Metabacillus sp. KUDC1714: one gene and its partner. The protein of the gene in region 2 binds, or shares a complex with, the protein of the main gene of each other region. Links are inferred from orthologs where the notes say so. Each region holds a gene or a part of one and is shown on either strand. Other genes may lie near its edges.

Region 1 (13,042 bases), 370 kb from region 2 along the record:
AAAGACGGCAAAGACTCTGAAAAAGGAGAGTCTCAGGATGAAACTGGAGCCAACGCTGAAGAAGGAGAAGTACAAACAGAAGAGCTTGAGGATGGAACTGTAATTTCTAGTGTGACTAGCGATGAATTATTTGCAGAATTACGTATGGAATTAGAAGATCAGCGCAGCAAAAGAAAGGGTCAATTAGATACAATCGTTGCAAGTAATGATACAACTCCTGAAGAAAAGAACGAGGCGTATGACGAAATGGAAGCATTAGACGAAGCAGCACATAAGGAAACAGTTCTTGAGACGCTTATTAAATCACAAGGCTATGATGATGCACTTGTTCGTGCAGAAGGAAACAATGTAAAAATTACAGTAAAAGCATCAAAAGAGCATGACAAATCTGCTGCTAACAAGATTATGGTGCTTGTAAGAGATGAAATGGAAAATATGGAGAACGTGGTCGTTACATTTGAACAATAATTAAGCTTTAAATATATGAAGTGGTCAATCTGATTATTAATCGGATTGACTTTTTTATTTTGGCTGTAGTTAATGCTCACTGTTGATTGGAACGGATACGTGATGCTCCCGGACAAATCGCGGAAAGTGAACGCTTAAGCGTACATCAACAACCAAGTTTAACAGGGACTTCATTTTAAAGAAATTAAAGATAATACTATTTTTCATAGTAACTAATTAGGTACATGAATGACAAGATGGTAAACTATAAGATAGAATGTAAAATACGACTAGCAAAGCTGAATAAAAAGGAAAACAATCAAAAACACTTATGAAAATCAGTAGAAACCTGAGGAAATGGGTACAATTGTTGTTGAATTTCTTCAGTGATGTATCGTAAGATAATATTATGGGACTAAGTTTTAGTACTAGACTATAAATTAGTAGATCATGTTTTTACGTAAATGATCATATGATTAAAGGGGTGCCTAAGCATGCTAAAAATACAAGAAATCAGAGAAATTATTAAATTAATCGATCACTCATCAATTAATGAATTTTCATTTGAGCACGAAGGTTCAAAAATAAAAATGAAAAAGCAATTACCTGAAGTCGAAACGGTAGTACGTACTGTAGCCACTTCCCCTACGCTTGAGTCAGTACAAGCACAACCAGTACAAGCCCAAGCACCAGTTGTTGGAGCTCCAACACAGGAAACTGTTGAAGCACCTACAGCTGATACATCTCATTTACATAAGATTACGTCTCCAATGGTAGGTACGTTTTATGCAGCATCTTCACCTGAAGCTGGCAATTACGTAGAAGTTGGATCAAAGGTTACAAAAGAATCAGTCGTTTGTATTGTAGAAGCAATGAAGCTCTTCAATGAAATTGAAGCAGAAGTGAAGGGTGAGATCGTCGAAATACTCGTTCAAAATGGACAGCTTGTCGAGTATGGTCAACCTTTATTCCTTGTTAAGCCTGAGTAAGGAGCCAAAATGATGATAAAGAAATTACTAATCGCCAATCGAGGAGAAATTGCTGTTCGAATTATCCGAGCATGTAAGGAATTAGATATCGAAACAGTTGCTGTTTTTTCTGAAGCAGATCGTGAAGCATTACATGTACAGCTTGCAGATGAAGCGTATTGTATCGGTCCAACTGCTTCAAAAGATAGCTATTTAAATTTTACAAACATAATTAGTGTCGCAAAATTAACTGGAAGCGAAGCAATTCATCCAGGCTATGGTTTCTTAGCAGAAAATGCAGATTTTGCAGAGCTTTGTAAAGAATGCAATATTATCTTTGTCGGACCAAGTGCAGAAGCCATTTCAAAAATGGGCACAAAGGATGTTGCAAGAGAAACAATGCGTAAAGCAGGTGTCCCAATAGTTCCAGGTTCTAAAGGAATTATCGAAAACATCGAAGAAGCAAAAATGCTGGCAAACGATATGGGATATCCTGTTATAATAAAAGCAACTGCTGGTGGTGGTGGAAAAGGTATCCGCGTTGCTGTAGATGAGCAAGCACTAGTAAAAGGGATTGAAATTACCCAACAAGAGGCAGCTACTGCATTTGGTAACCCAGGCGTTTATATTGAGAAATACATTGAGGATTTCCGCCATGTTGAAATTCAAGTGTTAGCTGATTCACATGGAAATGTTATTCATCTAGGTGAACGTGACTGTTCCATTCAACGTAGACTGCAAAAACTCATCGAAGAAACGCCATCACCTGCGCTCGATGAAACAATTCGTGCACAAATGGGTGATGCCGCAGTTAAAGCAGCAGCGGCAGTAGCTTATACAGGTGCGGGAACGGTTGAATTTATTTTTGATCATATTAATAAAAAGTTTTACTTTATGGAAATGAATACACGTATCCAAGTAGAGCATCCGGTAACAGAAATGGTAACTGGAATCGACTTAATTAAAGAGCAAATCAAAGTTGCTTCAGGAGAAAAATTACCTGTGACTCAAGATGAGGTTACATTTAATGGCTGGGCAATCGAATGCCGAATTAATGCCGAAAATCCAGAAAAGAACTTTATGCCATCTCCAGGTAAAATTGAGATGTACTTGCCCCCTGGTGGTCTAGGTGTTAGAGTAGATTCAGCGGTATATCCAGGATACTCAATTCCACCATACTATGATTCAATGATAGCAAAGTTGATAACGTATGGTGCAACAAGAGATGAAGCAATTGCTCGAATGAAGCGTGCATTAAGTGAATTTGTTATAGAAGGAATTTCTACAACAATTCCATTTCATATGCGACTTCTTGAACATGAAAAATTTGTATCAGGTGATTTTAACACGAAATTTTTAGAAATGTATAAGGTCATGGATTCGTAAATTTATTCGGAGGTGCTGACCCTTGAAAGATACTAATAACGTTTTAGAAATGAATCAAGATTATAACGGTTTAGGCAAAGTAGAGATTGCTCCAGAAGTAATAGAAGTCATTGCAGGTATTGCAGCATCAGAAATAGAAGGTGTTGCGTCAATGCGTGGAAACTTTGCAGCAGGAGTAGTTGAGCGATTGGGTAAGAAAAATCACGGTAAGGGTGTAAAAGTTGAACTTACTGAAGAAGGCATCGTTATCGAAGTTTATTGTGTCATGATTTTTGGTGTATCTATTCCTACTGTGGCACAAAAAATTCAGGATAACATCCGTCAAGCTTTACTGAACATGACAGCTTTAGAAGTTAATGAAGTAAACATACATGTTGTGGGAATTCAATTCGAATCACGTACACAAGAAGTTGAAGTTGATCAAGAAATGTAATTTGAATTAATCTTTGATCAAGAGCAAAACCAGAGGGTTGGCCCCTTTGGTTTTCTTTTGTTTTTGAAAGTGTTTATAGATTTTCAGGCGACTGGTTATATTGTTATTATAGAAATAAAATAAACCACGAATGTTTTATAAAAATAAAGCCTTTTCATTCGGAAATACATAAAAACAATCGATTTTCGGCATGAATCTGACAGTTGGATATGGTATGATCACTTTATGACATTCGACTTTTAAACATTAAAGGAGCAAGTAAAGAATGAAACGAAGAACAGCAAGAGAAAAGGCACTACAGGCGCTATTTCAAGTGAATGTTAGTAATATAGAACCAAATGAAGCAATTGAGCATGTACTAGACGAGGAGACTCCAGATCAATTTATGAACAGTCTTGTTTTCGGAACAATCGAACACGAAAAGGAGCTAGACGAGTTAATTACGCCTCACCTAGTTAATTGGACAATTGATCGCTTAGCGAATATCGATAAAACGATCTTACGTATGGCTGCTTATGAGCTAAAATATGAGGAAGTTCCAGCAAATGTAACATTAGATGAAGCAGTGGAACTAGCAAAAGCGTTTGGGGATGATCATTCTAGTAAATTCGTCAATGGTGTCCTTTCTAAAATCAAAAAAGGCCTGTAAAGAGGTAATGCAAAGTTTGAGGAGGAATTAGAAATGACTGCAACTATTATTGATGGAAAAGAATTATCAAAAACAAAACGAAGTGAATTAGCAAAAGAAGTGGAACAAATTAAAGCAAAAGGCTTATTACCAAAGCTAGTCGTTATTTTAGTAGGGGACAACCCTGCTTCACTTTCCTATATTAGAGGGAAACAAAAGGCATCTGAGGAAATCGGTGTTGGCTTTAAATTAGAAAATTTCCCTGAATCTTTTACAGAAAAAGAATTGCTTGATGTAATTGAGCACTACAACAATAATGATGAATACCATGGGATATTAGTTCAACTGCCACTTCCTGCACATATTAACGAAACGGCTGTTGTTGAAAAAATTTCACCCTTAAAAGATGTTGATGGCTTCCATCCGATTAATATTGGTCGTATGATGACAGGTCAAGAAACATTTTTACCTTGTACACCAGCTGGAATTGTTGAAATGATTAAGTCAGTTGGCGTAGAAATGACTGGGAAGAATGTGGTTGTTGTTGGAAGAAGTAATATTGTCGGAAAACCAGTTGGACAACTTCTTTTAAACGAACATGCAACAGTTACTTACTGTCATTCAAAAACGAAGGATTTATCAGCTTTTACGAAAGAAGCAGACATTTTGGTAGCTGCTGTTGGCCGCGCTAATTTTATTAAAGGCGAGGACATTAAACCAGGAGCTGTTGTCATTGATGTAGGTGTTAACAGACTTGAAACTGGTAAATTATGTGGTGATGTTGTTTTTGATGAAGCGAAGGAAGTTGCAAGCTACTTAACACCAGTTCCAGGTGGAGTAGGTCCGATGACTATTACGATGCTAGCTCATAATACAGTTCAATCTGCGAAACAATTTCTAAGTACTAAATAAAACATACTTAAAAGCGGGACGGAGAAACGATCTGTATTACTCCGTCCCTATTCAGTCATTTTAAAGTTATTAGTTTAGTAAAGGAGGTTGTACTATGAGTGAAATAAAATATGTAACAGTTACAGCCTTAACGAAATACATAAAACGTAAATTTGATGTTGATCCTCATTTAACCGATATTTGGATAAAGGGTGAGATCTCAAATTTCAATTTACATAGTCGTGGTCATATGTATTTTACATTGAAGGATGAAAAGGCAAGAATTCAAGCCGTCATGTTCGCCGGTGCCAATAAATCCCTAAAGTTTAAACCGGAAAATGGTATGAAGGTTCTTATCCGTGGCGAAATCTCGGTTTATGAACAAAGTGGTGGCTATCAGGTTTATGTGAAGGAAATGCAGCCAGATGGTATCGGTAGTCTGTATTTAGCTTACGAGGAGCTGAAAAAAACTCTGCAAAAAGAAGGTCTTTTTGATCCAGTTCACAAAAAGCCAATACCAAAATATCCGGATCAAGTTGGGGTCATAACTTCACCTACAGGTGCTGCGATTCGTGATATTTTAACAACGATCAATCGTCGTTACCCACTTGCAAAGGTTATTTTAATACCAGCTCTTGTACAAGGAGTTCAGGCAGGTGCTTCTGTAGCGAAAGCAATAAAACAAGCGAATCAGCTAAATACATTAGATGTTTTAATTGTTGGTCGAGGTGGAGGCTCAATTGAAGAACTATGGGCGTTTAATGAAGAAATCGTAGCAAGAGAAATTTTCGCATCACAAATACCAATTATCTCTGCTGTAGGACATGAAACAGATTATACAATTGCTGATTTTGTAGCCGATTTACGAGCTCCTACACCAACAGGTGCTGCCGAACTAGCTGTACCTCATTTTTCCGAATTAATGGATCGCTTATTAGAACGTAAAAATAGGCTTAAAAGAACCATGCGGGAGAAAATAACCTCAAATAAAGACCGGTTAAACCATTATCAAACATCCTATGCCTTTAAATATCCAAAACAGCTTTATTTACAAAAGGAGCAACAATTAGATTTAATTGTTGAACGCCTTAATAAAGAAGGACAACGGGCCATCATTCATAAAAAAGACTCCTTCACACATGTGAAAAATCGACTAGCAAATGTACATCCAAAGGGTCAAGTGAAACGCTCAATGGAAGCGTATCAATTATTGTTTAAAAAGCTTAATCGAGAAATGAGTTCTGTACTAACCTATAAACATTCGCAATTTAATGAAACAATTGCTAAACTAAATGCATTAAGTCCGCTAAGAGTTATGGACAGGGGCTATAGCCTTGTTTATCATGAAAAAGAACTTGTTAAAAGTATTAATCAAATTGAGGCAGGACAGATGGTAAAAGTACAACTTAAAGATGGACAACTAGACTGTAAAGTACAGGGAATAGAGGAGAGATCCGTTCATGAGTAAGGAAGAGCAAAAAGCTAAGGAAGTATCCTTTGAACATGCCATGCAACAGTTAGAGGAAATCGTTGGGAAGCTTGAGGAAGGAGATGTACCACTTGAAAAGGCCATTGAATACTTTCAAAAGGGTATGGAACTTTCAAAGCTTTGTCATGATAAGCTACAGCATGTAGAAAAACAAATGGATTTTATTTTACGTGAAGATGGGGAATTAAAGCCATTTGAGCTGCAGGAGGAAGAAAAAGCGTGACCATACAGCTTAACGACTTTTTAGTTTCACGTAAACAAATCATTGAAAAAGCAATGCCTGAGTATATTGAAAAGCTTCAAGCACCAAAAACATTAAAAGACGCAATGCAATATTCATTAGAAGCAGGCGGGAAACGCTTGCGTCCAATTCTTGTTTTAGCATTGCTTCATACATACAAACAAACTGAAAAATTAGGTATAGCTACAGCTTGTGCGGTTGAAATGATTCACACCTATTCACTTATTCATGATGACCTTCCGTGCATGGATGATGATGACTTAAGACGTGGAAAGCCGACAAACCATAAAGTTTTTGGCGAAGCAATGGCCGTTTTAGCAGGTGATGGACTTTTAACACAAAGCTTTTCTCTAATTGTAAATGATCCTTATCCTTCATCGGAAAACAAGCTTCGCGTTGTTTCAGAACTAGTAAAAGCAGCTGGAGCAGAAGGCATGGTTGGTGGACAGGTTGCTGATATGGAAGGGGAAGCAAAAAATTTAACCCTTGAAGAACTTCAGTACATCCATGAAAACAAGACAGCTAAACTCCTCGGATTTAGCATCATTTCAGGTGCGATTTTGGCGAGAGCCCCTGAAGAGGATATCGAAAAACTACGTCAGTATGCTTATCATCTTGGTATTGCATTTCAAATTCGTGACGATATTTTAGATATTGAAGGGAACGAAGACGTTATTGGGAAGCCTGTGGGATCTGATACGACGAATGAGAAGACAACATATCCCTCCATTCTAACGATGCAAGGTGCAAAAGAAAAACTTAATGATCACATTGACCACGCAAAGACGATTTTAAATAGTTTATCTGTTTATTCAAATTTACTTGTACAAATGTGTGATTTAATAGCAAATAGGGATCATTAATCATGACGAAATTAAGTGTGAAGGATTTTACTAAAACCGTTTCCAATAGGTAGCGGTTTTTTGTCCTATTTACTCGATTTTTCAGAACTTCTCCACGCAGTGATGGACATAAAATATTGTAATTAAAGCTATTTTATGGTAAGTTTTTGCTTGCACATATTTGTCCTTTTAATAAGGGAAGTATTAGATGCTAAGATTAAATCTTAAATTGTTTTCAAATAAAAGAAGTTTACGTTAAAATATAAAGATAAGACTAAGGTATAAGAACAAATTATATACAAACACGAATATAGAATCAAACTGAACCCGAAAGTGAGTGATCCATTTGGATCTTCTATCCATTAAAGACCCAAGCTTTTTAAAAAAGCTATCGAATAACGACCTTGAAAAACTTAGTGCGGAAATTAGGCAATTTTTAATTGAAAAGCTATCAGAAACTGGTGGACATATTGGTCCAAACTTAGGTGTTGTTGAGCTAACAGTTGCCCTTCACAAAGTTTTTGACAGTCCTAAAGATAAATTTATTTGGGATGTAGGACATCAATCCTATGTTCATAAAATATTAACTGGAAGAGCGAATGAATTTGATACTTTGCGTCAATACAAAGGCCTATGTGGTTTTCCGAAACGCAATGAAAGTGAACATGATGTGTGGGAGACAGGTCATAGTTCAACATCATTATCCGCCGCAATGGGTATGGTCATTGCAAGAGATTTAAAGAAAACAAATGAACATATAATTCCCATAATCGGTGATGGAGCACTAACTGGTGGCATGGCTCTTGAGGCCTTAAATCATATCGGGCATGAGCAAAAGGATATTATCGTTGTTCTAAATGACAATGAAATGTCGATTGCCCCTAACGTTGGTGCGCTTCACAATGTTCTTGGCCGACTAAGAACAGCCGGAAAATATCAGTGGGTTAAAGATGAGCTTGAGTATTTATTGAAGAAAATTCCAGCTGTAGGCGGGAAACTTGCGTCAACAGCTGAACGAGTGAAAGATAGTTTAAAATATATGCTAGTCTCAGGTGTGTTTTTTGAAGAATTAGGTTTTACTTATTTAGGACCAATTGACGGACATAATTATGAAGATTTATTTGAAAATCTTCAATATGCTAAAAAAACCTCAGGACCAGTTCTTCTTCATGTGATCACGAAGAAAGGAAAAGGGTATAAACCGGCAGAAACAGATACAATTGGTACATGGCATGGCACTGGACCTTACAAAATTGAGACTGGTGATTTCTTAAAACCAAAAGTTGTTGGACCAGCTTGGAGTAAGCTTGTAAGTGATACAGTACTTAAGCTTGCTCGTGAGGATGAGCGAATTGTCGCTGTGACACCAGCAATGCCGGTTGGATCTAAGTTAGAAGCTTTTGCGCAAGAGTTCCCGGACCGAATGTTTGACGTTGGAATTGCTGAACAGCATGCTACCACAATGGCAGCTGGACTTGCTACCCAAAACATGAAGCCGTTTTTAGCAATCTATTCAACATTTTTACAACGAGCATATGATCAAGTTGTTCATGATATTTGCCGTCAAAATTTAAACGTATTTATTGGAATTGACAGATCTGGACTAGTTGGTGCCGATGGAGAAACCCATCAAGGCGTTTTTGATATTGCATTTTTACGACATTTGCCAAACATGGTACTTATGATGGCAAAAGATGAAAATGAAGGCCAACATCTTGTTAATACAGCTTTGAAATATAATGATGGACCTATCGCGCTACGCTATGCACGTGGAAATGGAATCGGTGTGAAAATGGATGAAGAGCTTAAAGAAATCCCGATTGGATCGTGGGAAGTTCTTAGAGAAGGTAGAGATGCTGTTATTCTTACCTTTGGCACGACAATTGAAATGGCAGTTGAGGCAGCTGAAACCTTAGCGAAACAAGGTAAATCGATTCGTGTGGTTAATGCACGTTTTATCAAACCTTTAGATGAATACATGCTTCATGATATCTTTGCTGAACATATTCCTGTATTAACCATAGAAGAAGCTGTTTTACAAGGTGGATTTGGAAGTGCTGTTCTAGAGTTTGCCCAAGAAAATAACTATTACGAATCAAAGATTTCCCGTATAGGTATACCAGATCAGTTTATAGAACATGGTAGTGTTTCTAAATTACTCGAAGAGATCGGTATGACAACAGAAGATGTTATTATCCAACTTAAAGCAATGATGCCTGAAAAAGAGAAAAAGGTACTTAGATCATGAGCAGTAAAAAGGAAAGACTAGATATTTTATTGGTTGAAAACGGTTTGTTTGAAACAAGGGAAAAAGCGAAGCGTGCGATTATGGCAGGAATTGTATACGGAAATGAAGAACGTTTAGAGAAGCCAGGAGAAAAGGTTTCCCGTGACCTTGTACTAACGATAAAGGGGAATACTCTTCCTTACGTAAGTCGTGGAGGCTTAAAGCTTGAAAAAGCAATGAAAGATTTTGATCTACATGTACGAGATAAAATCATGATTGATATTGGTTCTTCTACAGGTGGTTTTACAGATTGTGCTCTCCAAAATGGTGCTAAGCTCTCATATGCGGTAGATGTAGGCTACAATCAATTAGCATGGAAGCTACGTCAAGATGAGCGTGTAGTCGTTATGGAGCGGACAAACTTCCGCTATTCTACAGCTGCTGATTTTGAAAAAGGGTTACCAGAATTTGCATCGATTGATGTGTCCTTTATTTCGTTAAAGCTTATTTTACCTGTATTAAAAACAATTTTAGTTTCACATAGCGATATTGTGGCTTTAGTAAAGCCGCAATTTGAAGCAGGAAGAGAGCTAGTTGGAAAAAAAGGAATTGTTCGCGATCCAAATGTTCATGAGCTTGTTCTAAATGACATGGTCAGCTTTGCCCTAAAAGAGGGGTATGATATTTATAACTTATCATACTCACCGATCACAGGTGGAGATGGAAACATCGAGTTCCTTTTACATCTTCGCTTCGAAGGATTGCAAGAGGAAGGAACAAATCATTTTGGTATTCCTGCTAGTGATGTTGTTGAAGAAGCACATGCAAAACTAAAAGAGAATAAACTCAAAGAAAAGCAGGAAAATTAGCAATTGCTATTATCCTGTTTTTTTCTTGATGGAGAATACAGCTTGCTATCCTCTTTGGTTTTTCTAAATTATCTGGATATTCATGCAACTTATGAATTATTAGTTTTTTATCATTATAAGACAAAATAGCCCCGATAATCATTGTTTTATGCAGTTTAATCTAAATGATTTTTATTAAAACTGTACTTTTTAAGGGTTTTAATATAAGATGTAAGGTATAAACATGCAGAAAATGTATAAAAATGCATCATTGCAAAAAGGGGTGCTTTAATGAATAAAGGACAGAGACATATAAAAATTCGTGAAATAATATCAAACAATGATATTGAAACACAAGATGAATTAGTTGATTTATTAAAAGGAATGGGCTTTAATGTAACACAAGCAACAGTATCCCGTGATATTAAAGAGCTTCATTTAGTAAAAGTTCCAATGATGGATGGACGCTATAAATACAGCTTGCCTGCCGATCAGCGCTTTAATCCATTACAAAAGTTAAAACGTGCTTTAATGGATGCCTTTGTTAAAATTGACTCAGCTGGCCATATGCTTGTTATGAAGACTCTACCTGGAAACGCAAATGCAATTGGTGCTCTAATTGATAATCTTGATTGGGATGAGGTTTTAGGTACGATATGTGGAGATGATACGATTTTAATCATATGTAGAACTTCACAAGATACTGATTCAATATCAGAACGATTTTTGGACATGCTTTAAAGTTAGAAAAAACATGCGAAATAAGCCAAATTAAACAAGAGGTGTGATTTTGTTTGTTAGCGGAATTATCTATAAAAAACTTTGCCATAATTGAGTCGTTAACTGTTTCTTTTGAAAAAGGACTAACAGTGTTAACAGGAGAAACTGGTGCAGGTAAATCAATCATTATTGACGCAATTCATTTACTAGCTGGGGCTAGAGGATCTTCTGAATTTGTTCGCTACGGAGAGAAACGAGCAGAGCTTGAAGGGTTGTTCCTTTTAGATGATGAAAAACACCCTGTCTACACGAAATGTGACGAATTTGGCATTGATGTGAGCGACGGCATGATTGTTTTAAGACGGGATTTATCATCTTCAGGCAAAAGCATATGTCGGATTAATGGAAAGCTTGTTACTATTGCAATCTTAAGGGAGATAGGACAGTATCTTGTTGATATTCATGGACAGCATGACAATCAGGAGCTTATGAATGAAGAGAATCATTTAACACTGCTTGACCAATATGGTGGAAAAAAAGTAAAGCAAGCACTTGGAGAATATGTTGAAATTTATAAAAGCTTCGACTTGCTCCGGAAAAAAATCACCCAACTTTCGGAAAATGAGCAAGAGATGGCACATCGACTTGACCTCCTTCAATTTCAGTTAGAGGAAATAGAAAGTGCAAATTTACAACCAAAGGAAGATGAACTTCTACAGGAAGAAAAAACTCAGATTTCTAACTATGAAAAAATTTATGAATCATTGCAAAATAGCTACAATTCACTACATGGTGAGCACAAAGGACTAGATTGGGTCGGACATGCAATGAGTAATCTAGAAGATGTTGGTTCGATAAATTCTACCTTGAAGGAGCTCTCTGAAACAATTTCAAATGCATATTATCTACTTGAGGATCTTTCATATCAAGTTCGGAATGAATTAGAAGCACTTGAGTTTGATCCAGAGCGCTTAAATTTTGTAGAAAGTCGCTTAAATGAAATAAATCATTTAAAACGAAAATATGGGCAATCCGTTGAGGAAATATTAACTTATTCTGCTAAAATTGAAGACGAAATTGATACGATCAAAAATCGTGACAGTCATTTACATAAGCTACAAAAGGAGCTTGATTCTGTCCTTCAAGATCTAACGATTGAAGCAAATAATGTGACGAGCATTCGTAAAAATTTTGCAAAAGTGTTGATTGATGAAATACATCGTGAGTTAAAAGAGCTTTATATGGAAAAAACAACCTTTGATGTAAACTTTGCTAAAAAAAGAACTTCAACAAATGATCTGAAATATTCTCCTGCAGGTATTGATGAAGTGGAATTCTATTTGTCAACCAATCCTGGTGAACCATTAAAGCAGCTTAGTAAAACCGCTTCTGGTGGTGAGCTTTCAAGGATAATGCTTGCAATGAAAAGCATATTCTCGCAGCACCAAGGAATTACCTCAATTATTTTTGATGAGGTTGATACAGGTGTTAGTGGACGTGTCGCACAAGCGATCGCCGAAAAAATCTACCGTGTTTCAAACGGATCTCAGGTTTTATGTATAACACACTTACCACAAGTTGCGGCAATGGCTGACACTCATTTATATATAGCAAAAGAAACGAATACAGGCCGGACAAAAACAAGTGTTAAGCCGCTTGCTGAAGAGGAAAAAATTAAAGAAATAGGTCGCATGATAGCTGGTGTTGAAGTTACTGAGCTATCAAAGGAACATGCAAAAGAACTCCTAGCACTTGCACATACATCAAAAGGTTAACATAAAAAGCTGCCAATTAAGGTAGCTTTTTATTTGTATATGTTAGTCTTGAACCGAAATTATTCAATTATGCTTAAAACTTACAATAAAACCTTCAATTTTCTAGATATTCAAGTTATAAATGTGAGCTCAAAAGGCTAAATTAAA
Region 2 (16,444 bases):
GTATCCATCACATCAGCTTCTGCGTCAAATAAGCCAAGTAATGATACAGCTGTACGAAGAGCTGCCATTGGGTGCACACTATTGATAGGATATGTTTTGAAGTGGTCAATTACTTGCTGTGGAATTTTTGCATTTTCCGCAAGTTGTTTCTTAATTTCATTGAGTTGTTCTGCATTTGGTAACTTTCGGTGCCATAGTAAATATACCACTTCTTCAAAGCTAGCGTTTTCTGCTAAATCATCGATGTTAAAGCCCGCATATGTTAATGTATCATCAATAATCGAACTTACAGATGAAGTAGTCGCTACGATTCCTTCAAGACCGCGTGTTGCTGTCATAAAAAACCTCTCCTTTACCTTTTATTCCCCATTCATCTTAAAAGTTTAAAAGTTTAAACCTCAAAAAAGTCTAAAAAAGCATCACCATTTTTCTCATCGTTTGAAATATGTAAGAAAAATATCTGAGGAAAGAGATATTTCTTTATAGTATGAGCAAAAAAATGTAGATTCTTCTATCTATGTTAAAATACAAAATGCTCTTTCTTTTAAACTTTTAGACGATTGAGCGCTTGCTCACATTGAAGCACAAAAAAAGAAAATGCTTACATTTTTCATGTTTAGAGAAAAGTCAAAATGATCTTTCTTTCATTACTGACTTCCTATTGTAGGCATTATAAAAGTACCTATTCCTATTATAAACAATTATCAGACTTTTGTGAATGAAAACAATTCAATAAGGACAAAAATTTGTTAGAAAAATGTTTTTTTAGGAATTATTCCACTTCATTCTACCACACATATAGAACTATACAATAAAATTGTTATATTAGTGTATATTTCCACTTGTAAATATTACCTGATATCTAGATAAAGAAAAGGGAATTTAGCTCACTTTTACTAGTTATTATGTCTATAAAATAGTTTGAAGATATAATAGTTTTGGTTTAACAATAATTAATATACTTGTTTACAGATTATGAACTAAAAAGCTTAACAATCTGCATTGCGATATAAGCAATACCTGCACCTATTAGTGGACCAACAGCAACTCCATTAAATAATGCCACAGCTAAAATCGTTCCAAAAACAAGTGCAGTAGTAATATGAGGATCTTCAGCTAATAGAGTTAAACCATTTTTAGCGATTAAGGCCACAGCAATGCCCGCTCCTAAAGCAATCCATGCATAAGCAGATTTTACTGCTTCTAAAAGCTGTTTAAACCCGATATCCCCTGTGGCAATTGGAACAAGTACAGCTATTGTAATTATCGTAACTCCCCAATTTATCCCTTTTGATCCGACTGTTGGAAGTATTTTTGAATCCAAACCAATTACCTTAATGATAATTAAGCATGAAACAGCGATAATTAATGATTGATTTTTTGCTAACACTCCGATACCTAGCAATATAAGTAAAAATAACATTGGTTGACTGAACATGTTGTTAACCTCCAAACTGACCATTTCTAGATCCTACATCCTTATAATATAAATTCAGATAGTATAAACAAGCCTGTGGTGTAATAAACATCTATAAGACGCGATACTATTACGGGAGGAGACAAGTTGAATTTGTATTATGTTTATAGCATGTTAAGACTTTTAATAATTGTTAGCTTATCAATCCTCGGTATCTTTTTCACTTATTATTTATCTACTTTGACATATCCTTTTATTATTGCCATTTTCATCTCACTGCTAATTAACCCATTTGTTAATTTTATGGAGAAAAAAGGCAGAGTCCCTAGAGGTTTATCCGTGATCATCGCAATTTTATTATTAATCTGTATCATTGCCGGGATACTTATCCTATTAGTTGCCGAAATAGTCACAGGTACAACATACTTAGCTAAGGTTTTACCAGGGCATTTAACATTGCTAGCTATGTATATTGAAACATTTTTTGTCGAGAAGATCATGCCTTTATACAACCAATTAACCTATCTTTTTAATAATCTTGAATCAAATCAACAACAATCCATTATTATAAATATCCAAAACATAGGTGAGCAGGTATCTTCAAGCGTGGGAAATTTCATAAAAAGCTTTTTAGAAAATATACCAATGATGATTAGTTGGCTCCCAAATGCAGCTACTGTTATTATCTTTTCCTTATTATCTACATTCTTCATCAGTAAAGATTGGTATAAATTTAAGACCACACTTAAAAAAATCCTTCCTCCTAAAGCAAGGAAAAGTGGGAAAACAATTTTTGAAGAACTAAAAAAAGCGCTTATTGGGTTTATTCGGGCGCAAGCGACACTTATATCCATTACAACGACGATTGTATTAATCGGCCTTCTGATTCTACGTGTTGATTATGCGATAACAATTGCTTTGCTAATTGGATTAGTTGATATCCTACCATATCTAGGTACAGGGTTAGTATTTGTTCCTTGGATTGTTTACTTAGCGTTTAGCGGCAGTCTCCCACTCGCAATTGGGATTGGCGTTCTGTATCTCATCGTATTATTGCAAAGACAAATAATGGAGCCTAAAGTACTTTCTTCAAGTATTGGATTAGATCCTCTCGCCACCCTAGTGTCTCTTTTTATCGGCTATAAGTTAATTGGATTTTTAGGACTTATTGCAGGGCCCGTTGTTCTGGTAATTTTAAAAACCTTACACAGCGCAGGTGTATATATGGGTTTGTGGAAGTTTATTGTTGGGAAAGAAAAGTAAATCGGCTGACTCCATTTCGAAGAATCAGCCTTTGTACTTTTTTGAAAATAAAAAATTATTGAACTGTGGATACCACTTTAACATCTAGCTCCTTCGTCTTTCCAAGAAAAATTAACGAATAATTGTAAATTGATTCTTGTCTATCATTTTTCGAATAATGGATAAAAGAATCGGTTTAATTTTATTCCTACTTATCGGAAATAACAATAAAAATCCCGTTACATCCGTTATAAAACCCGGTGTAAGTAGCAATAGGCCACCAACTAAAATACATAATCCATCTAATATAGCCTCATTAGGAATTTGTCCGTATTGCATTTGTTGCTGTGCTTTTCTTAATGCTTCGGTTCCTTGTTTTTTTGCAAGCCACGCCCCAACCACACCAGTTAAAACAATCAGTAAAATAGTTGGAAGTACACCTATCGTTTTTCCAGAAAGAAGTAGAAACCCAATTTCTAATGCTGGTATGACAATAATCAAAAATACTAATAACCTCATTATCTCACCTCTTTAAAATATAGGCATGAAAAGCTTTGTTCTCACTGTGTACTTTCTTCTATTTTATTCGATTGATTAAAAAAAGAGAAGGAATTCCCTTCTTCCCCCTTTTTAGTGGATAAACAAAAAGGAATCGGTGGTCCCCGATTCCCTCACATCTCACCTCAAACTTCAAATTGATAAAGTCTGAGACAAGAAAAATTAATTTTAAACAAGAATAATTAACCCTAGCCTATTTATTACAGTACACTCGCGTGGCCTTCATAAATGACGCCACGAACAGAATCCACAGTAATATCTTGACCATCCTTTAATAGAGTTGTTACACCTTCTACTCCGACAATAACAGGGATTCCAAGGCTTAATCCAACGACTGCAGCATGACTAGTTAATCCACCCTCTTCAGTTATAAGAGCCGAAGCTAATTCAAGTGCCCCCATCATATCGCGATCTGTGCTTTGAGCAACTAGAATAGCGCCTTTTGTCATCTTTTCTTTAGCGTCTCTAGCTGTGCTTGCTACAACAACCTTACCGAAGGCAGATTTACGTCCAATCCCTTGTCCTTTTGCAAGTACATCACCAATTACATGTACTTTCATTAAGTTTGTTGTTCCTGCTTCACCAACAGGTACTCCTGCAGTAATGACAATTAAGTCACCATGTGAAACAAAACCACTGTTTATTGCTTCTTCAACAGAGTTATCTAGCATTTCATCTGTCGACGTTGAGTGGTTTCCACTTCTTGGATAAACACCCCATACTAGAGCTAATTTACGAGAAATTGAATCAGAAACCGTTACAGCTACAATCGGAGCTTTTGGACGATATTTTGATATCATTCTTGCAGTATGTCCACTCTCTGTTGGTGTAACAATTGCTGATACACCTAAATTCAATGCCGTATATGATGTTGATTGACCAATTGCATCAGTAATTGTAGTACCTACTTGTGCACTACGCTTTGAAAGAATTGATTTATAATCAAGTGCTTCTTCAGCTCTTGAAGCAATGTTATGCATTGTTTTAACCGCTTCCACTGGATATGATCCCGCAGCAGTTTCACCTGAAAGCATGATTGCATCTGTACCATCAAAAATGGCATTGGCTACGTCACTTGCTTCTGCACGTGTTGGTCTAGGATTACGTTGCATACTATCGAGCATTTGTGTTGCTGTAATAACAGGTTTTCCTAATGCATTACATTTTCTGATTAATTCCTTTTGAACTAAAGGTACTTCTTCAGCAGGAATTTCAACACCTAAATCACCACGTGCAACCATTAAACCATCTGAAACCTCAAGAATTTCATCGATATTGTCTACGCCTTCTTGATTTTCAATTTTAGGAATGATTTGAATGTGGCTAGCATTATGTTCTTCAAGTAGCTCGCGAATTTCAAGAACGTCTGATGCACGGCGAACAAATGATGCTGCAATAAAGTCAACATCTTGCTCAATACCAAATACGATGTCTTTCGCATCTTTTTCGGTAATACCCGGAAGTTTAACACTCACACCTGGTACGTTAACACCTTTTTTATTTTTCAATGTACCACTGTTTTTAATTTTTGTTTTTATTTCACCATTTGAATGGTCTAAACCAATTACTTCAAGTTCGATAAGGCCATCATCTAAAAGAATAGTTGAGCCGATATGTACATCATCTATTAAGCCATCATATGTGACAGAAAATTTATCTAATGTACCTACAACTTCAGTCATAGAAATAATAATTTCATTTCCAGCAACAAGCTCAATTGCTCCATTTTCCATTGTGTTTGTGCGAATTTCAGGACCTTTAGTATCCAATAAAATTGCAACATTTTTATTTAACTTTGCTGAAGCTTCTCTGATGTTTATAATTCTAGCACCATGTTCTTCGAAGTCACCATGAGAAAAATTCAAACGGGAAACATTCATACCTGCTTCCATTAACTCTGTTAATTTTTCAATCGATTCACTAGCTGGTCCAATTGTACATACAATCTTAGTTTTACGCATTTACGTTCCTCCTACCATTTTTGTGGAAAAGGGGACAGATCTAAATTAAAGATTGTCTTCCTTTAGATTCCACAACTATTATGGTTTTTTATAATCTTAGCTAATTCCCCGCAACTTCATATCAGGGTAATGCATTTGAATACAGCACATCAAGGGTTGAAACACCCCAATTAGTGCGTAGGCATCCTGTATGAAAACGATCCCAACATTTATATATTAGATTGATAATTCTTTTGATAAGCGGTACATATCATTGTCAATTGTATGTGGTTGATCTAGTATTTCAATGATGTCATGATGAACGAGTTCATTCTTTTGAATACCTACACAGCGTCCGCCTTTACCTTCTAGAAGTAATTCTACAGCAAAAGCACCTAATCGACTAGCTAATACACGGTCAGATGCAGTTGGTGATCCACCGCGTTGAACGTGACCTAACACAGATACACGTGTTTCAAAAGTAGTAGCTTCTTCAATTTGTTTTGCAAAGTCTACTCCACTTCCAACACCTTCTGCCACAATAATTATACTGTGTTTTTTGCCTCGCTCATTCCCTCGCTTTAAGCGTGCAACAATATCGTCCATATCATAATTTTCTTCTGGAATTAATATTGTTTCTGCTCCGCCTGCCAAACCTGACCATAAAGCGATATCACCTGCATGTCTACCCATTACTTCAATTACATATGTACGTTCATGTGATGTAGCTGTATCACGAATTTTATCAATCGCATCAATTACTGTGTTAAGTGCAGTATCAAATCCAATTGTAAAATCAGTTCCTGGAATATCATTATCTATCGTGCCAGGTACTCCAACACATGGAAATCCATGTTCAGTTAGTTTTTTAGCTCCCATATATGAGCCGTCTCCACCAATTACTACTAACCCTTCAATACCATGCTTTTTTAGTTGTTCAATCCCTTTTTTCTGTCCTTCAATTGTCTTAAATTCAGGACATCTTGCTGAATATAGTTTCGTACCACCACGGTGAATAATATCTCCTACAGATCCTAATTCTAATTTTTCAATTTGACCTTCAATTAAACCCGTATATCCATGATAGATACCATAAATTTCAACATTATGAAAAATTGCCTTACGTACAACTGCTCGTACAGCAGCATTCATACCTGGAGCGTCTCCTCCACTTGTTAGAACACCAATTTTTTTCAAATTTCTTCACCCCACTATAATAATATAGCACATTGATTTACTTTAAAAATAACATGAAAGAAAAGTCAAAACAACAAGATCAAACGTGCAACTTTTGTCGAATAACCTTTTTTAAGAGCCTCTATCATTATACAATAAATTAACCTCTGTGTTTAAAGAATTATATAATTTTGCAAAATTATTGTCTTTCCTTGCATGCTAGTAAAGCAGCAGTGCATGAGTGCCTCTAAGCTAATTAGCCTCTATTGAAAATAAAACCTTCATTACCTTCCATAGTGACTAGTCCATAGAAAGCAAGATACCCAAATTAAGTCTAAACAAACCATATTTTTCATTACCACCAAAAGAAACGTGGACCTTGAAGGCCACACGTTCTTATTTTACCCCAAGTAATTCATTTGTAAATGATACTTGCCCGATTCTTTTAAACTTTTCGTAACGATGGTGAATGAGTTCTTCACCAGTCATTGCTGATAGAGTTTTTAAAGAGGTTGCTAATATTTCTTCAATATAACCTGCTTGTTGAGGGATATCTTTATGTGCTCCACCCTTCACTTCAGGGATTATTTCATCAACAACACCAAGTTCTTTTAGGTCTGGTGCAGTTATTTTCATTGTTTCTGCTGCTTTTTTTGCTAATCCAGCATCCTTCCACAATAATGCTGCAGCACCTTCTGGTGAGATAACAGAGTAAGTAGAGTTTTCTAGCATGTGAATATAGTTACCCACACCTAGAGCAAGTGCACCTCCACTCCCACCTTCACCAATCACTATACAAATTACTGGTACTGACAACCCAGCCATTTCAAACAAATTTTTAGCAATTGCTTCGCTTTGACCACGCTCTTCTGCAGCTTTTCCAGGGTAAGCACCTTTTGTATCAATAAAGCAAATAATTGGACGATTAAATTTATCCGCTTGCTTCATTAATCTTAAAGCTTTACGATAGCCTTCAGGATGAGGCATACCGAAATTTCTACGAATGTTTTCCTTCGTATCCTTACCTCGTTGATGCCCAATAACAGTAACAGGAAGACCTTTAAACTTTGCAATTCCACTTACAATCGCATCGTCATCACCATAATAACGGTCACCGTGACATTCAAAGAAATTAGTAAAAATGTGTTCGATATAATCTAAAGTTGTGGGTCTACTAGGATGTCTTGCAATTTGAACTCTGTCCCAAGGCTTTATATTTGTATAAATCTCATTTTCTAGCTTTTCTAATCTTGCTTCAAGCTTTTCAATTTCGGATGATAAATCAACATCTGAACCTATTGTAAATTCTTTTAATTCACTAATTTTTTTTCTAAGCTCGGTTACAGGCTTTTCAAACTCTAATTCGCCTACCATGTTAATTCACCTCCTGATTGATGAATGTCAAGAATATTACTTAGCGTTTCCTTTAACTCTTGACGATTTATAACAGCATCAAGCTGACCATGTTTTAATAAAAATTCAGCAGTTTGAAAATCTTCAGGAAGTTCTTCTCTAATTGTTTGCTCGATAATTCTTCTTCCAGCAAACCCAATAAGTGCTCCTGGCTCAGCAAAATTATAATCACCTAACGATGCGAAGCTTGCTGACACCCCACCTGTTGTAGGATGTGTCATAACAGAAATAATTAAGCCTTGATTATCACTATAAAGCTTAAGTGCAGAGCTAGTTTTAGCCATTTGCATTAAACTTAATACACCCTCTTGCATTCTTGCACCACCTGATGCAGTTAGAATAATAAAGGGTAAGTTCTTTTCATTAGCTTTTTCAATTGTACGAGTAATTTTTTCACCAACAACTGACCCCATACTTCCCATTCTAAAGCTAGCATCCATGATGGCAAATGTTGTTTTAAAGCCATTTATGGTACCTTCACCTGTAACAACAGCTTCATTTTGTTGTGTTTTTTGACGGTCCTTTTCTAGCTTTTCTTCGTAGCCTGGAAATTGCAGTGGATTTTCTGAAATCATTTCTTTATCATATTCAATAAAACTATGCTCATCAAATAAGCTCTTAATGCGTTCCATAGCGTTCATTTGATGATGGTAACCACAATTCATACAAACCTTCTCATTTTTTATTAATTCTTTTGTATACATAATTTTTTTACAACTCGGACATTTAATGACAATTCCTTCAGGAACATCTTGTTTTGCTTGCTCAGACGGAACCTGTGCATATTTTTTTTTCTTCGGTTTCGGTTTCGTAAACAAATCTTTTAACAAAACGGTACCTCCCCTTTTCTAAAGCTGTTTCTCTACAATTCTTCTTTTTCATATTGAAAGTATTGAGGTTGAACTAAGCTAATTTACTAGTAAAACTATCATCAAGAATACTATTATTTATCAGTTATCTATACTTTATAGAATGATGAATAAGCATGTTGTTGAAGCTTGTCAGTATCTATTCGACATATTCCTTAAGTGATACCTCTTCGTAAGCAGCAAAAACCTTTTCTTGTTCCTTGTTTAATAAGGCATTAACTAGCATTTCTAATTTTTCATTTGAATAAACCTTCACTTGATCACTCTTACAAACAAAGGTAACATAATCATTTAACACCATCCATATACGAAAAAGAAGATGGTTATTAGAGAGTTGAATAATCTCCCTCATACATTCATATCTTGTTACTGTATTCTTTGAAAGTTTTTCTGCTATCAATTTAAGTTCTGCTTCAGGATTGTTTTGCAAAACCAATTGCAATGCATTATATTCCAATAGAGAATTCATTTGGATAATATCAACAACCGCTTTTGAATCCTCTAATATAAACGTTCCTAAAAGTTCAATAAGATTATGCTCTCGAAAATCTTTAAGAAATGTGCCTTCTCCTCTTCGCGTTTCAATCATCCCTAAAAGCTCAAGGGCACGCAATGCTTCTCTTACAGATGATCTACCAACCTTAAGCTTTTCTGCAAATTCTCTTTCGGAAGGGATTTTATCACCATATGAAAGCTGCTTTTCTGCAATATAAGCTCTAATATGACGAAGAATTTCTATATAAACTTTTGATTGTGCGGTTGTCAAAGACAAATCACTCACTTCTACTCAATAATAGCAAGCTGCCTCGTTTTTTCTGCAACTTCTTCTGGGTCAACTTTTATTCTAGCCACACCAGTTTCCATAGCAGCCTTTGCCACTGCTGATGCTACTGCTGGGGCAACACGTGGATCAAATGGAGCTGGAATAACATAATCTGAAGTTAATTCACTTTCCGAAACAAGTGATGCAATTGCTTCTACTGCAGCTATTTTCATCTTTTCATTAATGTGAGTTGCTCGAACATCTAATGCGCCTCGGAAGATTCCAGGGAAAGCTAGTACATTATTAACTTGGTTCGGAAAATCTGAACGACCTGTTCCAATAACCTTTGCACCAGCTTCTCTTGCATCTTCTGGCATAATTTCTGGGACTGGATTTGCCATCGCAAATATGATTGGTTCGGGGTTCATTGACTGAACCATTTCTTTTGTTAGTGCACCTTCAACTGAAACTCCAATAAACACATCTGCTTCTTTTATTACATCAGCAAGCGAGCCTTCTAATTGATCTCTATTCGTAAATTTCGCTACTTCTGATTTTACCTCATTCATACCTGCTTTACGATTTTCGTAAATAGCCCCTTTAGAATCACACATAATAATATTTCTAACACCGTAAGTATAAAGCAACTTAATAATTGCAATGCCAGCTGCACCAGCGCCATTAGCAACAACACGAATATTTGACATGCTTTTCCCAACCAATTTTAAGGCATTAACAAGTCCTGCAACTGTTACAATTGCTGTTCCGTGTTGGTCATCATGAAAAATAGGAATATTCGTTTCCTTTTTTAAACGCTCTTCTATAACAAAGCAGTTCGGAGCTGCAATGTCCTCGAGGTTTACACCACCAAAGGTTGGTTCAAGAAGCTTAACTGTATTTACGATTTGGTCAACATCTGTTGTATTTAAACAAATTGGAAAAGCATCTACTCCTGCAAAGCTTTTAAATAAGACCGCTTTTCCTTCCATTACAGGCAGAGCAGCCTCTGGACCAATATTTCCTAGACCTAAAACTGCAGTTCCATCGGAAACAACTGCAACCATATTACCTTTCATTGTATAGTCGTATACTTTGTTTTTATCATCATATATATCTTTACAAGGTTCAGCAACACCAGGTGAATAAGCGAGACTAAGATCGTGTGCATTTCTCACAGGTATTTTAGATTTTGACTCAAGCTTTCCCTTATTTACTCGGTGAATATGTAAAGCTTCTTCTCTTAATGACATCATTAACATCCCCTTTGTACCTTGTAAAGTTTTAAGACCTATAAAAAAATATTCTTTACAATCCCCCAGTGGTCTGACCACTAATAATCATTATTAAATGATAACATAATTCATCTGTTTGTAAAGTAGGACTTGTCGTAGGTTGGAAGGAAAACAGGTTACTTTTAATTAGTCCTATCGTTATTTTTATCTTTGGGTGTCTGATAAGACATATTTAACGACAAATTATGAGTTTATTCCTTCCATTCATAAGTAATTGACTGTTTATGTCTAATTAATTATTGTAAAAAAGTAATTTTCATAATTATTGATGGTTCCTTAAAACAACATTTTCTTTACCAAGTAATTTAATTAATGCATCCATACATTCTTCAGTTGGAGAAATAAAGAATTCTGATGGAAGTTGAACAGTTCTTTTTTCAGATTCATAATAGAGAAATACTGGAGTATCCCCACTGAACTCTTTAAGGTAATTCTTCACTTCAAATAATCTTTTTGGTTCCATAGATTGTCTTTCAATTTTTATAAAAAGCTTTGATTTGTCATCAAGACTAGATAGTTCTTCTGGTGATACGACTTTTTGGATAATAAATTGGACCTTATCTTGACGTCTCTCTACTTTCCCATCTAAAAGGAAGGTGTCACCAATTGATATCTTTTCACTAAATTTAGTATAAATTTGTGGAAACATAACAGCATCAATATCACCTGTCTCATCAGCAATGACTAAAAATGCCATTACGTCACCTTTTTTCGTGCGGATTGTTCGAATACTCACGATCATTGCACCTATCATGGCTTTTTTATCTATTTTCAAACCCATATCTGATATATTACTTGCATTAACTGATTGAAATTTTTCCCGATACAGTTCGACTGGATGGGAAGAAAAGTAGAAGCCAAGTGTTTCTTTTTCAAATTTCAACTTTTCTTCAATTTTGAATGGTTCTACCTCGATGTATTTAGGCTTGAGTGCAAAGGCTTCTTCCTCAAAAAAATCAATCTGATTCTCATCAGTCGGTGTAAGCAATTCTGCATGCTCAATAGCAACATCTAAGCTGGCTAGCAAGGTTGCTCTCTCCACTCCAAAATCATCCATAGCTCCTGAAAAAATTAACTGTTCCATTATCCGACGATTAATAATCTTCATTGATACCCTTATGCAAAAATCAAATAAGTCTGTAAATGGTTTCTTTTTGCGGGCATGGAATATTTCTTTTATCGCTGCAATCCCAACATTTTTTATTGCAGTTAAGCTATATCGAATATTACCATTCTCAACTAAGAATGGGTATGCACTATAATTTACAGAAGGAGGTAAAATTGTAACTCCCTTCTGTTTTGCTTCACGTATATACTGTGAAACCTTATCGTCATTTCCACTCGCACTTGTCAATAGAGCCGTCATAAAATAAAGTGGGTAATTCGCCTTAAGATATGCTAATTGATAAGCAATCATGCTGTATGCCACTGCATGACTTCGATTAAAGCCATAATCGGCGAATTTCACAATTAAATCATAAACATTATTTGCAACTTGTTCATTATAACCATTAGACTTACAACCCTTCACGAAATGCTCCCGCTCTTTATCAAGTACATCTTTCTTCTTCTTACCTACAGCTCTTCTTAATAAATCAGCTTCACCTAAAGTAAATCCAGCAATAGTCGAGGCAATTTCAATGATTTGTTCTTGATAAACAATGACTCCATAGGTCGAATGTAAGATGGGCTCAAGCGCAGGGTGGAGGTAATGCACAGAGCTTTTCTGATGTTTTCTTTCAATATAGAGAGGGATATTTTCCATTGGGCCCGGACGATACAATGCATTAACTGCAACGATATCTTCAAGGCTTGTTGGTTTAAGTCGTTTTAAAACACTTCTCATACCTTCAGACTCTAACTGAAATACACCTGTTGTATCCCCACTTGAAAGTAGAGAAAATGTTTTTTCGTCCTGATAAGATATTTTCGGTAAGTTAACAGAATATCCTTCTTCACGCTGGATTAATTTTGTTATATTTTCTATCAATGATAAATTCCTTAGACCTAAAAAGTCCATTTTCAATAAGCCTAGATCCTCTAAATAATCCATTGAAAACTGAGTTAAATATACTTCATGCTGCCCATTTTGAATCGGGACAATATTAGTTAAAGGTTGGTCACTTAGAACAACACCTGCTGCATGTGTTGACGCGTGTCTTGGAAGCCCTTCTATTTTTAATGCTGTATCGATTATCTTTTTATATAACTCATTTTCACGAATCATTTTTTGTAAAACATGCGATTCTGTTATGGCTTTTGTAAGAGTAATACCAGGACGTGTTGGAATTTGTTTAGAAAGTAATTCGGTTTCCTTCGGTGAAGCTCCCATTACTCTACCAATATCACGGATTGCAGCTTTTGCAGCCAAAGTTCCAAACGTGATAATTTGCGCTACATGAATTTTCCCATATTTGTTCGCAACATAATGAATGACTTCATCTCGTCTTGTATCTGGAAAATCAATATCAATATCAGGCATTGTAATTCGTTCTGGATTTAAAAAACGTTCAAAAAGGAGGCGGTGTTTAATCGGATCAACATCGGTAATTTTTAACACATAAGAAACTAGTGATCCTGCTGCCGATCCACGCCCCGGACCCGTAAGAATGCTATTTTCATGTGCATATTTCATAAAATCCCAAACAATTAAAAAATAATCGCTAAAATTCATCTTCTTTATGACACTTAGTTCATATGTAAGTCTATCTAGATAGCTTTTCTTAGGTTCCTCAAAACGGTCTTTTAATCCTTCCATACAAAGTTGTTCTAAATATTCATTCGCACTTTCACTGTTTGGTGTTGGGAATTTTGGTAAATGTGTAACTCCAAGTTCAAGATCAACTTGACACCGCTCCGCTATTAACAAAGTATTTTCTAACGCATCAGGATATTGATCAAATAGTGAGACCATGTCCTCCTGCGATTTTAAATAATATTCATTCGGTGTGTGTAAATCAATGTGCTCATCTGAAAGCTTATCACCGTTTTTTATTGCTGATAAACATTTATAAGCCATATAGTCGTCTTGCTCTAGGTAGGCAACATTATTAGTTGCAACAACGGGTACCTTCGTTTCTTCGCTCAAAGAGACTAGTTCGGTTAATAAATGCTTTTCCTGCTCTAACAAGTGATTTTGGAGCCCCAGATAAAAAGATTTTTGACCAAATATAGTTTCATATTTTTTCGTTAGCTCTTTTGCTTTTACACGATTTCCTTCTAATAAATTTTTCTCAATGATTCCGTCCATTCCTGGGCTAATGGCGATTAGACCCTGACTATAGCTCTTAAGCCACCTTTCAGGTAATCCTTCAGGAGTTTTCGTCTGCAGTGCACTACTAATCTTTAATAAATTTCGATATCCATTATTATTTTCTGCTAATAAAATAAGTGAGGTAGACTCTCCCTCTCCTTGTTCATCTAGAATGTTTATTGTTAAACCGATAATTGGCTTAATACCATGTTGTTTGCATAGCTTATAAAACGCAACAGTACCATACATGACTTGATCATCGGTTAATGCCAATGCTTTAAATTTAAGTGTTTTCGCTTTATTTACAAGCCTGTCCAACCTTGCAGCACTCGTTAACAGGCTGTATGCACTTTTTACTTGTAGATGTACGAAAGGCAAACAAATTCCTCCTTTCTTGAACTAATTTATGTAAATTTCTATTATTTAAATTCACTAATGTATATCCTTCATTATATTCCGAGATTATTTTCGATACAAATAGAAAGATACATGCTCTGTTCATAAGATGTATAAAGCTAATCTATTTTCTATTTTACATGTAAAACAAAACATACTTAAAAAGGGTCGTCCATATACATTATATAGAGGAGGATGATGTTTATGGACAACGAAGCCTTTATACCGGCTTTTATTCATAGCTATTTTATTGCATTAGGGGTTATTTTAGGTGGTACACTTATAGGTGCAATTGGAGCTTTCTTGGCAGGTGAGCCTCCTTTAACGAAAATGTTTGAGTTTGCAAATCGCTTAAAAATATGGGCACTTGTTGCTGCAATAGGTGGAACATTTGATGCTTTCTACAGTTTTGAACGTGGTATTTTCCAAGGAGAAACAAGAGACATCATAAAACAAGTATTACTAATTATTTCTGGAATGGGTGGAGCACAAACAGGCTGGCTTCTAATTCATTGGTTAACACAGGAGCATATTTCATGAGAATTCCACCACATTATCAACAACCTTCATGGCAGCGTTTTTTTGCCGGTGCAGCGATTGGGGCAATTATTAGCTGGGGCGTTTTTTTATTTATCTTTGGAGTGATCCAAGAAAAGCATAAGACCATTATCGATGAACAAGAGTTAACTATTCAAAAGTTAAGAAAAGACAAAGAAATTTATCAAGAAGAATATATAAAATTAAATAAAGAAGCGCAACAAAAAATTACTGTTCAAGAAATAAATATCCATCTAACAAACGGTGACAAATATCTTTTTAAGGATTTTATGATAAAAAATATAGAGGATGAGGTAGAAAAAGATTTATCTGATTTAATTGCAAAAGATATCGAGAGCGTTTCTTCAAGTCATTTATTAATCGAAAGAACGATTGAGAATAAGGTTTTTAAGAGAGATGGAAAAGAATATAAACTTGAGATGACAAAATTCATGTTACTAACAACTATTTATATTGAGGTTGAGATCTCATTTTTAGAATAGGCTCTGTTAAAGCTCACTGGTGATTTTTGTACTTTGTTGATTGGAACGGATATGAGAGACTCATGCAGGTGCATAGCACCGACGAGGCTCCAGGACCGCCCCGGAAAGCATTCACCTGCAGCGGAAATAAAGAAACAAGTATAACAGAGCCTTAGAATAAAAAATTTTATGGAATATGCAAAAATGAATCGCATTTAACTCAAATATCCGATAAAATAGAAATAGGAAAAACAAGTAAATGATTTATTTTTTACTTTCATCAAGAATTACTACAATGTTCACCTCTCTCTACTCACCTCAAGGGTAAAAAACTTGTGAAATCCTATGATATCTTTTTTGATAAACACCTGCCTACTGATTCTATATCAACTACCTAAAGTAAGTGTAATGCACAAACAGTTTGATGGCAAAAAGCAAAATATTTATTTTACCTTTTACCATCATGACATTCCGTTCAATGTTTCACAAATCATTTTAAGACGAAACTGACAAAAAAAGGAAATGTCACACTCGTCAATATTGATTTTGTAATGACATATTAATGGAGGGATTAAAATGGACATTTTTAATTCAAAAAAAATTGCTCAAGAAAAATTAGAGCATATTAAAAATGGCTTTTCAGCATATGTTGAATCTGCCGAACTAGCAAAGTTAATAAAAAAAGAAATACAAGTATTAAATCTCGATGTATATGAGGATGCCACTGATATCGGGGTTTGGTTTATCCCAAACAGAGATTAGTAAGCGTTATCATACCCCCTCAACTTTATAATTTCTTTATTGTATGAGACATTACTATTCTTTTTTTCTTGAAATCTTCAAAAAGTCCATACCCTATAAAAAAAGGTTCGGAACCCTATCACAATTCCGAACCACTACATAACCTTTTTCATAACTATTTAATAATCTTGACAAAGCTCTTCCAAATCTTTAAGCACCTGAACAGCTTCTTCCCAGTTATAAATGGATGCTCCTGATGCTAAAGGATGTCCACCACCATTATATTTCCTTGCTAATTCATTTATCACAGGCCCTTTTGATCGCAATCTGACTCGAATTTGATTTTCCTCTTCAACGAAAAACAC

Evidence for each region.
Region 1: the proteins of accD (region 2) and accB are in contact, whole or in part, in a solved structure (PDB 8UXZ), measured with the Escherichia coli proteins. The link is inferred for Metabacillus sp. KUDC1714 from one-to-one orthologs.

Annotation. Positions count from the first base shown.
Region 1 is NZ_CP055263.1:67,416-80,457, reverse strand. What follows is about bases 1-2,688. They hold accB (acetyl-CoA carboxylase biotin carboxyl carrier protein), read left to right. Parts: upstream 1-941; coding sequence 942-1,436; downstream 1,437-2,688. Other genes in these bases: accC (acetyl-CoA carboxylase biotin carboxylase subunit), read left to right, coding at 1,449-2,688; HUW50_RS00380 (SpoIIIAH-like family protein), read left to right, coding at 1-468. Outside these bases: more of accC, read left to right, coding at 2,689-2,801; HUW50_RS00365 (Asp23/Gls24 family envelope stress response protein), read left to right, coding at 2,851-3,234; transcription antitermination factor NusB, read left to right, coding at 3,500-3,883; bifunctional methylenetetrahydrofolate dehydrogenase/methenyltetrahydrofolate cyclohydrolase FolD, read left to right, coding at 3,917-4,774; xseA (exodeoxyribonuclease VII large subunit), read left to right, coding at 4,869-6,221; HUW50_RS00345 (exodeoxyribonuclease VII small subunit), read left to right, coding at 6,214-6,465; HUW50_RS00340 (polyprenyl synthetase family protein), read left to right, coding at 6,462-7,346; dxs (1-deoxy-D-xylulose-5-phosphate synthase), read left to right, coding at 7,672-9,573; HUW50_RS00330 (TlyA family RNA methyltransferase), read left to right, coding at 9,570-10,421; ahrC (transcriptional regulator AhrC/ArgR), read left to right, coding at 10,692-11,141; DNA repair protein RecN, read left to right, coding at 11,195-12,895. UniProt on the Escherichia coli protein: This protein is a component of the acetyl coenzyme A carboxylase complex; first, biotin carboxylase catalyzes the carboxylation of the carrier protein and then the transcarboxylase transfers the carboxyl group to form malonyl-CoA.
Region 2 is NZ_CP055263.1:439,218-455,661, forward strand. What follows is about bases 6,639-9,486. They hold accD (acetyl-CoA carboxylase, carboxyltransferase subunit beta), read right to left. Parts: upstream 8,577-9,486; coding sequence 7,701-8,576; downstream 6,639-7,700. Other genes in these bases: accA (acetyl-CoA carboxylase carboxyl transferase subunit alpha), read right to left, coding at 6,730-7,707; HUW50_RS02220 (FadR/GntR family transcriptional regulator), read right to left, coding at 8,755-9,387; HUW50_RS02225 (NADP-dependent malic enzyme), read right to left, coding at 9,399-9,486. Outside these bases: citZ (citrate synthase), read right to left, coding at 1-338; HUW50_RS02185 (DUF441 domain-containing protein), read right to left, coding at 974-1,438; sporulation integral membrane protein YtvI, read left to right, coding at 1,565-2,680; HUW50_RS02195 (FxsA family protein), read right to left, coding at 2,792-3,178; pyk (pyruvate kinase), read right to left, coding at 3,418-5,178; pfkA (6-phosphofructokinase), read right to left, coding at 5,395-6,354; more of HUW50_RS02225, read right to left, coding at 9,487-10,628; dnaE (DNA polymerase III subunit alpha), read right to left, coding at 10,933-14,301; HUW50_RS02235 (sporulation membrane protein YtrH), read left to right, coding at 14,524-14,859; sporulation membrane protein YtrI, read left to right, coding at 14,856-15,359; HUW50_RS02245 (YtzJ family protein), read left to right, coding at 15,915-16,100; HUW50_RS02250 (DHH family phosphoesterase), read right to left, coding at 16,259-16,444.